3 regions of the Gordonia sp. PDNC005 genome follow, and region 1 is predicted to be linked to each of the others. Evidence: riboswitches for the same ligand, from Rfam matches in the RefSeq annotation. Region 1 holds a riboswitch; each other region holds the start of a gene.
The links. A riboswitch is a leader RNA that binds a small molecule or an ion and turns the genes downstream of it on or off. The one in region 1 is predicted to bind cobalamin.

Region 1 (3,270 bases):
CGTCGCGCGACAGACGAGTGGGGATCACCCGGAACTCCGATCTCGACACGCGTTCGCCTGTGACGGTGAGCCGAGTCTGCAGGATCATGGTCCGTTTGTCCGATGGGTTGGTGTTGCCTCCGAAGGAGAAGTTGCCGAGTGAGTAGGCGATCAACCTGCCCTTGTACGTCGACATCGACTGAAGCACGTGCGGGTGTGTGCCGATGACGGCGTCGGCGCCCTGGTCGACAGCGAACTCGGCGAGCGAGGTCTGCACCTCGTACGGCCTGTTCTCCGCCTCGATTCCCCAGTGGAAGAACGGGATCACCACCTGTGCGCCCTCCGCGCGCAGCGTCGAGAAGTCGGTGCGGACTTTGGCACGGAATGACGCCGTGTCGGCCCACGCTTGATATCCGACCAGTCCGACCCGGACGCCCTTGACATCGCGGATGACCCGGAAGTCATACGCCGAACCCTCAGACCCGTGTCCGGTTCCGACGTAGTCGACGCCGACGGCGTCCAACGTGCGTATGGTGTCGTCGAAGCCGGCCTGGCCGTAATCGAACGTGTGGTTGTTGGCCAAGGTGACGACGTCGATGCCGGCGGCGGGCAGGGATTCGGCGACCGCAGGGTCGCCGTAGAAATGGTAGGTCTCGCCGTCGCCCTTGTACCGTTCGCGGCGCTCGTCGGTCAGTGCGACCTCGAAGTTCGCCACGGTCAGATCGTCCGCGGTGAAGTACCGTTTCACGTTCTGGAAGAAGTAGTTCGGGGACCTGCCCGCACGCGCCCACAGCTCCGGAAGGGTCCCGCCGCCGAAGTCGCTGTCGGTGCCGAGGATGTTGTCGCCGACCCAACTGATCGTGATGGTCGTCGTGCTCGGACCGTTCCGCTGCCGCGCGACGGGAGTCCCGTCGGCGGCGAAGGCCGCACTGTCGGCGGACTGCAGCATCAGTGGAGCACCACTGCCTCCGACGGCCAGAACAGCAGTCACCAACACGGCACAGAGGCCGATTCGTACCGATCGCACCCGCACATCCAACCCGGTGGCGCAGACCGCCGCAAGCCGTCGAACGGTGTAACTCGGGTACTATCGCACCGACGTCACGGTGTTCGGGAAGTCCGGTGAAGATCCGGCGCGGTACTCGCCACTGTGAGCAGGTCCGGCGGGACCGTGAAGTTGACGTCTTCAGCCACTGGGCAGCGCCCGGGAAGGTCGTTCCGCCGGTAGACCCTGCGAAGCCAGGAGACCGGCCGTGACCGACCCCCCGAAGTAGGTTTTCCACGAGTCATGGAAGGCGGGCGTACTTTGCGTACCCGTTTCACAGTCGGCGCCTCGATCGCCGCGATGTCGTTGTTGTTGGCCGGATGCACAAGCACGAACGGCGGTGACGAGACGGAGTCCGGCGCCATCAGTCTGCAGAATTGCGGCCGCACCGTGTCGCTGACCGCCCCGGCGAAGGCCGCGATCACCCTGAACCAGGGCGCGACGGAGACCGCGCTGTCGATCGGTGCGGGGGAGCAGATGATCGGCACCGCGTACCTCGACGACACGATCGCCCCGCAGTGGGCCGCGGCCTACAACAAGATTCCCGTCCTCGCGAAGGAGTTCCCGGACCGCGAGACCGTGATCACGCGGAAGCCGGATCTGCTTCTTGCGTCGTACGGCACGGCGTTCGACGAGAAGGCGCTCGGCAGTCAGGAAGAGCTCGACGCGCTCGGCATCGCCTCGTACGTGTCACCGTTCGCGTGCAACGACAAGAGCAAACGCGCCGAGTCGTCGTGGGATGCGATCGCAGGCGAGACCTCAGACAACGGAGTGCTGTTCGGCCGCACCGAAGAGGCGGACGCGGTGAACAAGCGGATGCGTGACGTGCTCGCGCGCGTCGAGGCGTCGGCGGCCGGCCGTGGGAAGCGGATCTTCTGGTATGACAGCGGAACCACCACGCCGTATGTCGGCGGCGGGAAGGGCGGACCGCAGTTGATCATCGACGCGGTCGGCGCGCGGAACGTGTTCGCGGGCATCGACGGGAACTGGGCCGACGGCGACTGGGAGAGTGTCGTCCGGGCCGACCCTGACGTGATCGTTCTCGCCGACGCCTCGTGGGACACCGCACAGGCGAAGCGGACCTACCTGGAGAACGATCCGGTGCTGAAGAACCTGAAGGCCGTCAAGGCAGGGGCGTTTGTGGTTCTGCCGTTCTCGGCGAGCACTCCGGGGCCCCGCCTGATCGACGGGGCGTCCACCGTGTCCGACCAACTGGCGAAGCACTGACCGTCGCGCGATCGGCCTCGGTGTACGCGGGGTGGATCGTTATTCTGTCAGTCCTGCTGGTGCTGAGCATGGGAGTCGGCGTGCTCGCGGGCTCGGTCGACATCGGACTCGGCGAGGTGTACCGCGCCGTCGCCGGACAGTTCGGGCTCGGGTCGGGCGTTGACGCCAACACTGCCTACATCGTCGTCGACCTGCGTCTTCCCCGGGTGGTGGAGGGCGCAGTGGTGGGCGCGGGGTTGGCACTGTGCGGGGCCGTCCTGCAGTCGCTGACGGGAAATGTCCTTGCCGATCCCTACATCCTCGGCCTGGCGTCCGGGGCCTCGGTCGGCGCCACGGCTGTCCTCACGCTCGGAATCACCGTCGTCGGGCTGACCGGTGGTCCAGCAGTGGCGATTGCGGCGTTCGTCGGAGCGCTCCTGGCGTTGTTCGCAGTCTTTGCGATCGCGACCACGAGGACCGGCGCATTGCTGCCAGGCCGGCTGATCCTGGCGGGAGTCGCCGTCGCGCAAGCGGGTGCGGCACTCACCGCGATCATGATCCTGCGAGCGGATGTCGGAGCCGCCGACAGGGTCATGCGCTGGACACTCGGATCGCTGGCCGGCGCGCGGTGGTCGACGATGCCGTTGCTCCTGGCGATGGTCCTGATCGCCGCGGTGGTGATCGTCGTGTCGTCGAGGACCCTCGACGCGTTCGCTTTCGGGGAGCGCAGCGCCATGTCGCTCGGGGTCAACGTCACCGCCACGCGGTGGCTGCTCTACACGATCGTGTCGGTCTGCACCGCGGTGATGGTCGCGCACAGCGGGATCATCGGATTCGTCGGCCTCGTCGTGCCGCACGCGGCGAGGATGATCGTCGGACCTCTGCACGCGCGACTGCTCCCCGTGGTTCTGCTGGTGGGTGCTCTGCTCCTGGTGTGGGCGGACGTATTGGCCAGAACGGTGGTCGCGCACCAGGAGATCCCGGTGGGCCTGGTCACCGCCGTGATCGGCGTGCCGGTATTCGTGTGGCTGCTCCGGCGC
Region 2 (3,270 bases), 300 kb from region 1:
TTCGACGGAGCATCCGGCCAGGACTGTGGCGAGCGACAGGACAGCGACGGCGACCAGACGACGACGTTCGTTCACCAGCGCAGAGTACGTCCGCCGGGTCACTGATGATCGAACGCCAGGTCCCTATTACTTCGAACGGACGAACGACAGCACAGCGCCGTGTAGTACGAACGTGTGAACGCAGGTCACGATTGGGCACGCATTCATCACATTTCGGCACGAGACCGATGTGGCGAGAGTGATTTCACGACACCATCGTCTGCACCCGATCCCTGTTCTTCGTCAATTCTGGAGTGCCCTCATGAAGATCCGTCTCGCCGCCGTCGCTGTCGCCGCGTCCGCAGCCCTGCTCGGCGGTGTCGCCACCGCCCCGGCCCACGCCGCGCCCACCGGCCAATCCCTAGCCGCCAAGAACGCGCTCGATTCGATCAACCCCCAGCCGACGGACGCCGCAGACGTCACCGGCGGAATCGAAGCCGCGAACGCGATCCTCAAGCAGTTCGGTATCACTCCATTCACGCCCACCATCGGCGCCTGCACCGACTTCACCTTCCCGCTGGCGCTCGGCGGCGCAGTTCCGGGTCCGTACACGCCGCCTATCGGAGACCTGACGGTGCCGCTTGTCGACATCGACCTGAACGCGGTGCAGAAGGGCGAGATCCTGTACGGCTTTGTGCCGATCGGAGCCTTCAACGACTCCGGTGACAAGTCCGGAATGCAGGCGGCGTGGTTCAACATCAACACGATGAAGGGCGGTCTCGGTGCTCCGATGGGTGGCATCACGGATGTCATCCTCGACGGCGTCGCGAAGCGGATCGGCAAGCTCGCGCCCGGACTGAAAGGGGCCGCACAGCTCGCAGTCGACACGACCCTCAAGCCTGCTCTGAACCTGATTCCGTCCAACGGAGTGCGCGGCGGAATCGTCGACACCGGGTCGGGAACCGTGCTCTCCGCGATCTACGGATCGGTGAAGAAGGGCGACGCCACCTGCTACTTCTTCCCGTCGCTCGGCATCGCGACCGCGAAGTAGTTCGCCGGTACTCAGCAGCCGCCCTCCTCCGCCCATCGGCGGGGGAGGGCGGCGCTGTGTGCGGCGAGTGGCCGGACCGTACGATGGACGGGCCAGCGCGCCCGACGAGTCGGGTAGGGAATCCGGTGCGAATCCGGAACTGACGCGCAGCGGTGAGAGCGACGTTCCGGACACGATGCCACTGGTGAGAACACTGGGAAGGCGTTCGGCAAGCGGCAGACCTCGAGTCCGAAGACCTGCTGGCTCCGGCGGGCAGCGGTCCGCAGGATCCGCTGAGAGTCTCGCGAAAACAGACTCGGACCCGCTGAAGGACTCCATGTCTCTCACCGCACGTCATATCCTGATCGGCTCGACCGTTCTCATTCTCGCCGTCGCCGGATGTGGAGCGACCGATCCGGAATCGTCAACTGCCTCCGCCGAAGGCTTTCCGGTGACCCTCCAGAACTGCGGCCAGTCGGTGGCTGTCGACGCGCCGCCTCGACACATCGTCTCGCTGAACCAGGGCAGCACGGAGGTCCTGCTTTCGCTGGGCCTGGCCGACCGTATCGCTGGTACCGCGACGTGGACCGACCCTGTCCTCCCGTCGCTCGCCGACGCCAATGCACGCGTGAAGCGGATCTCCGACGACTGGCCGTCGTTCGAGGCGGTGCTCGCCGAGGAGCCGGACCTGGTCACGGCGTCGTTCGGTTCCACGCTCGGCAAGGGCGGCACGGCGCCGCGCCAACGGTTCACCGACCTGGGCGTGCCCACCTACCTCGCGCCGTCGGACTGCGAAGGCAAGAACGACTCCGGCGGGGACGGCTCCCGAGACGAACCGATGACCCTCGACTCGGTCTACAAGGAGATCACCGAACTCGGGACTCTCACCGCGACTGCGGACCGGGCGGCCGCGGTGATCGCGGATCTGAGGAGTCGCGCTCAGGCGGCCGCCGATTCGATCGATGCACGCGGGACGCGGGTCGCGTACTGGTTCTCCGACTCCGAGTCGCCTTATCTCGCAGGCTGCTGTGGCGCGCCCGGGGTGATCAGTTCCGCACTCGGCCTGAAGAACGTTTTCGACGACACGCACGACGAATGGCCGCAGATCAACTGGGAAGTGGTCGCGAGCCGTGATCCGGAGGTCCTCGTCCTCGGAGACCTGACGCGCGACATCCAGACCGGCGAATCAGCGAAGGGCAAGATCGCGTTCCTCGAGTCCAATCCGGTCACCCGTGAGATGGAAGCAGTGAAGAACAAGCGCTATATCCTGTTGTCCGGGGCCGCGATGAATCCCTCGCTGCGGACGGTTTACGGCATCTCGGATGTGGCGGCCGGATTGAAACGGCTCGGCCTGGGCCGATGATCCACCGCCTGCAGACCCGACCGACCGCCCTCGCCGCACTGTGGCTGGGCGGTCTGGTGCTGCTGATGATCTCGATCGGCTTCGCGGTGACGATCGGCCCTTCCGGTCTCGGCATGTCCGACGTCGCCGCGTCTCTACGCGCGGAGATCGTCGGCGGCACGTCCGGCTTGAGTCGGCTCGAGGAGTCGATCATCTGGCGGCTCCGGCTCCCGCAGTCGGTCCTGGCCGCCGCGTGCGGCGCGGGCCTCGCGGTGTGCGGCGGTGTGCTGCAGTCGTTGCTGCGGAACCCGCTCGCCGATCCGTTCGTCCTCGGCGTCTCCTCGGGAGCGTCGGTCGGCGCGGTGTCGGTGATCCTCCTCGGGGTGGGCGCGGGTGTCATCGGCATGGCCGGCGGCGCGTTCGTCGGCGCCATCGCCGCGTTTGCGCTCGTCCTTCTCCTCGCTCGGCTCGCGGGCGGCACGACGGACCGGGTGGTGCTGGCTGGAATCGCCGTGACGCAGCTCTTCTCGGCGTTGACCTCGTTCATCGTCTACACGTCCGCGGATGCTGAGCAGACCCGTGGAGTGCTCTTCTGGTTGCTCGGGTCGTTGTCGTCTCCGTCGTGGACCGAGGTCGCGATGTGCGGAGCCGTGACGGTGGCCGGGCTCATCGTGTGTCTGCTGTACGCCGGCGCGCTCGACGCGTTCTCCTTCGGCGACGATGCGGCAGCGTCCCTCGGGATCCACGTGGCGCGCACGAGGCTCGTGCTCCTGTCGGTCACGGCCCTGATCACCGCTGTGGTGGTCAGTGTCGCAGGCGCGATCGGATTCGTCGGTCTCGTGCTGCCGCACGCAGCGCGGGCGATCGTCGGGGTGCGGCACCGAGTGATGATGCCGACGCTTGCGCTGCTCGGAGCGTT
Region 3 (3,270 bases), 1.7 Mb from region 1:
GACAAGATCAACTGCGCCCATGTCGATGCCCAGCTCCAGGGAACTCGTCGCCACGACGCAGCGGAGACGGCCCGACTTGAGGTCGTCCTCGATGGCCGCACGCTGGTCCTTGCTGACTGAGCCATGGTGCGCCCGAGCGAGTACAGGTGACGCTCCGCGGGTGGAGCCGGACGTCGACACCATCGACGGCATCCCGCCCGGGACCTGGGGATTCGTCGCGTCGAGGTCCACGGGGTCGCCCGCTCGTTCCACGGCGATCTCGTTGAGGCGAGCCGTCAGTCGTTCGGCCAGGCGTCGAGAGTTCGCGAACACGATCGTCGACCTGTTGCGTTCGATCTCGTCGACGATCGACTCCTCGATGAACGGCCACAGCGATCCGGCAGTGGGGGAGAACGCGTCGTCCAAGCCGTCGAGATCACCGGCGGAGGGCGGAGCCGGGATATTGGTCATGTCGTCGACGGGAACTTCGACGCGCAGTTCGAACGTCTTCGCGGCGGGCGGCTTGACGATCGTGCACGGAGCGGACCCGGACAGGAACTCGGCGACCCGCTCCTCCGGGCGGACTGTGGCCGACAGCCCGATTCGCTGTGCGCGGGAGGAGAGCAGGTCGTCGAGTCGTTCCAGCGACAGTGCGAGATGTGTCCCGCGTTTGGTGGATGCGACCGCATGCACTTCGTCGATGATCACCGTCTGCACCGACGTGAGTGTCTCGCGAGCCGATGATGTCAGCATCAGGTACAGCGACTCGGGTGTGGTGATCAGGATGTCCGGGGGTGTTCGCTGCAGAGCGCGTCGATCGGCTGTCGGTGTGTCGCCGGACCGAACGCCGACTGTGACGTGCGGTGGTTCGACGCCCATTCGAGCCGCGGTGTGTGCGATGCCCGTCAGCGGGGCCGCGAGGTTGCGTTCGACGTCCACGCCGAGCGCCTTCAGCGGTGAGATGTACAAGACGCTCACTCCCGGTCGGGGAGAGCCGGAAGCCTGCGTGAGCGAGTCGATGGCCCACAGGAACGCGGCGAGGGTCTTGCCGGAGCCGGTGGGTGCGATGACAAGGGTGTCGTCGCCTTTCGAGATGGAGTCCCATGCTCCGAGTTGCACGGGCGTCGGCGCGGCGAAAGCGCCGGTGAACCACTCACGGGTCGCCGGCTGCATGCGCTGAAGAACAGCTGCGCGTGTGGCCACGACTCCATTGAATCCCATGCCTCCGACAGTTCCGCGTCCGAGGCGCGGTACGCTGCCGAAATCCCGGTGCGGGAATTCGGTGAGAATCCGAAGCGGTCGCGCCACTGTGAGCCGAACCCGTCAGGGGACGGCGAGCCAGGTAACGCCCCGGGTGTGCATATCCACTGGGCGGACGCGAGATCCGCAGGACAGGAATAGATTCTCATGACCGTTTCATCGGTACAGACGGCGCCGCGAGCACTCGCGATCCCGGACCTCTCGGCGGCCTCGGCCGCGCTCACCCTCACCGCCACGGTGCTGGTCGCATCGCTTGCGTACTACTTCCTCGGCTACGACCAGGGCGCCGTCTCCGTCTTCGGCAGCGACACCCACGTCCACGAGTTCGTGCACGACGCACGTCATTTCCTCGGCTTCCCCTGCCACTGATCAACTGACAGGGAGAACAAGAGAAAATGGAACGCACTTTCATCGGTGCCGGATTGCTCAGCGGTCTGGTCGCCGGAATCGTCAGCTTCATCTTTGCGCGGATCTTCATCGAACCGCGGGTAACCGAGGCCATCGACTACGAGGACATTCGATCCCACGCGGAATCCGAACTCGCAGGCGGAGCGCACGACCACGGTCACGAACTGTTCAGTCGCTCCGTGCAGGAGAACATCGGAGCGGGAGTCGGCACGGTCGTCTTCGCGGTAGCGATCGGCGCGCTGTTCGCTGTCGCATTCACGGTGGCGTGGGCGATCATCGGCCGACGCAGGCCGGAGGCCGACCCGCGCACCCTCGCAGCGTCACTCGGTGGCGTCGCGTTCGTCGCGGTGATCGGCGTGCCCTTCTTCGTGTATCCCCCCAACCCGCCTGCGGTCGGCGAGGAGGACACCATCGGCGCCAGATCCGGTGCGTACTTGACGTTGACACTGGTCTCGATCGTTCTCGCGGTCGCCGCGGTCGTGCTCGCGATCTGGCTGTCAGATCGGATCGGAGGACTGTGGGCCGGTGCGTCGGCGGCGGTCGCCTATCTGGTCGGCGTCACGATCACCAGCGCTCTGCTCCCGAGCTTCCACGAGGTTCCCGGACCCGTCATGGACGGGGAGCGCATCGTTGCGCCCGGCTTTCCCGGGCAGGTGATCGCGGACTATCGCGTGTACGCCATCGCCCATCAAGTGCTGCTCTGGGTTGTTCTGACCGTCGTGTTCGTGGGTCTCGTCGGACTGATGATGCGACGAACAGCACTGGCGCGGCGTACGGAGTCAGTGCCTGCCTGATGGCGCTCACCGTGGTCGTCGCCGGCCGGACCGCACCCAACCGTGCGGTCCGGTTCGGTGGTGAGCACACCCCGATCGACGCCCGAGGCCTTCGGGACGTCGAACGTCTCGACGTCGCACTAGTCGACAACGTGCGAGTGGGACCGGAGACGTCGGTCCGCGAGACGGCACAAGTGCTGGGCATCGGCGTCGAGCCGGACCTGTCGTTGGCCACCGTAGACCTCGGACGCTGGTTCGGTCTCGAACCGCAAGACGTGCCGGTCGACGAGTTGGAGGCGTGGTTCACCGACCCGGATTCCCGTCCCCACGGCGGCGAGACGATCACCGAGTTCGTGAACCGGATAGTCTCCGCGACAAGGGGATTCGACGGGCTCGTCGTCGTGGCGTCGCCGGTCGCGCAGGCGCTCGCGGCTGATTCGCCCGGCGAGTACTTCCAGGTCTCGATCCGGCCGGGATCGGTGTTCACCACAGCGACGGCTCGCCCCGCAGGACCGTCCGACCGAGACGCCGCTGCCAGTCGCGGTTGAGCCACAGTTCCACGATCTCGGGTTTGGTCCCCGCCTGTCCGGCCCAGCGGTGAATGAGGTTCGAGTATCTCGCGTAGCTGCGCACCGAGAACTGCGAGGCGCCTGCGCCGACCATCCAGCCGTAGCGAACCAGGCTCGCCGCCGAGTAGGTGTCGAGCAGTTGTGGGCGGTCAGGGCCAGGACCGTGGATCGCCCATCCGTACAAGGACATCAGCGAGTGGCCGACACCCGGTGCGACAGGCCAACCGGACCAGTTGCGGAATGCGCCGGTCTCGACGAGTGTCGGCACTCTCTCACAAGCG

Region 2: linked by a shared signal. The riboswitch ahead of JVX90_RS11175 (ABC transporter substrate-binding protein) and the one ahead of JVX90_RS12735 (ABC transporter substrate-binding protein) in region 1 are both predicted to bind cobalamin.
Region 3: linked by a shared signal. The riboswitch ahead of JVX90_RS04515 (CbtB-domain containing protein) and the one ahead of JVX90_RS12735 (ABC transporter substrate-binding protein) in region 1 are both predicted to bind cobalamin.

What each region holds. Positions count from the first base shown of each region.
Region 1 is NZ_CP070351.1:2,676,863-2,680,132, reverse strand. It holds gene JVX90_RS12740 (CapA family protein) at 1-1,006, opposite strand, end outside; cobalamin riboswitch at 1,067-1,250, shown strand; gene JVX90_RS12735 (ABC transporter substrate-binding protein) at 1,286-2,251, shown strand; gene JVX90_RS12730 (iron chelate uptake ABC transporter family permease subunit) at 2,311-3,270, shown strand, end outside.
Region 2 is NZ_CP070351.1:2,371,903-2,375,172, reverse strand. It holds gene JVX90_RS11185 (VWA domain-containing protein) at 1-75, opposite strand, end outside; gene JVX90_RS11180 (hypothetical protein) at 302-1,030, shown strand; cobalamin riboswitch at 1,107-1,289, shown strand; gene JVX90_RS11175 (ABC transporter substrate-binding protein) at 1,347-2,372, shown strand; gene JVX90_RS11170 (iron chelate uptake ABC transporter family permease subunit) at 2,369-3,270, shown strand, end outside.
Region 3 is NZ_CP070351.1:943,838-947,107, forward strand. It holds gene JVX90_RS04510 (ATP-dependent helicase) at 1-1,152, opposite strand, end outside; cobalamin riboswitch at 1,211-1,347, shown strand; gene JVX90_RS04515 (CbtB-domain containing protein) at 1,387-1,608, shown strand; gene JVX90_RS04520 (CbtA family protein) at 1,635-2,441, shown strand; gene JVX90_RS04525 (histidine phosphatase family protein) at 2,441-2,968, shown strand; gene JVX90_RS04530 (hypothetical protein) at 2,904-3,270, opposite strand, start outside.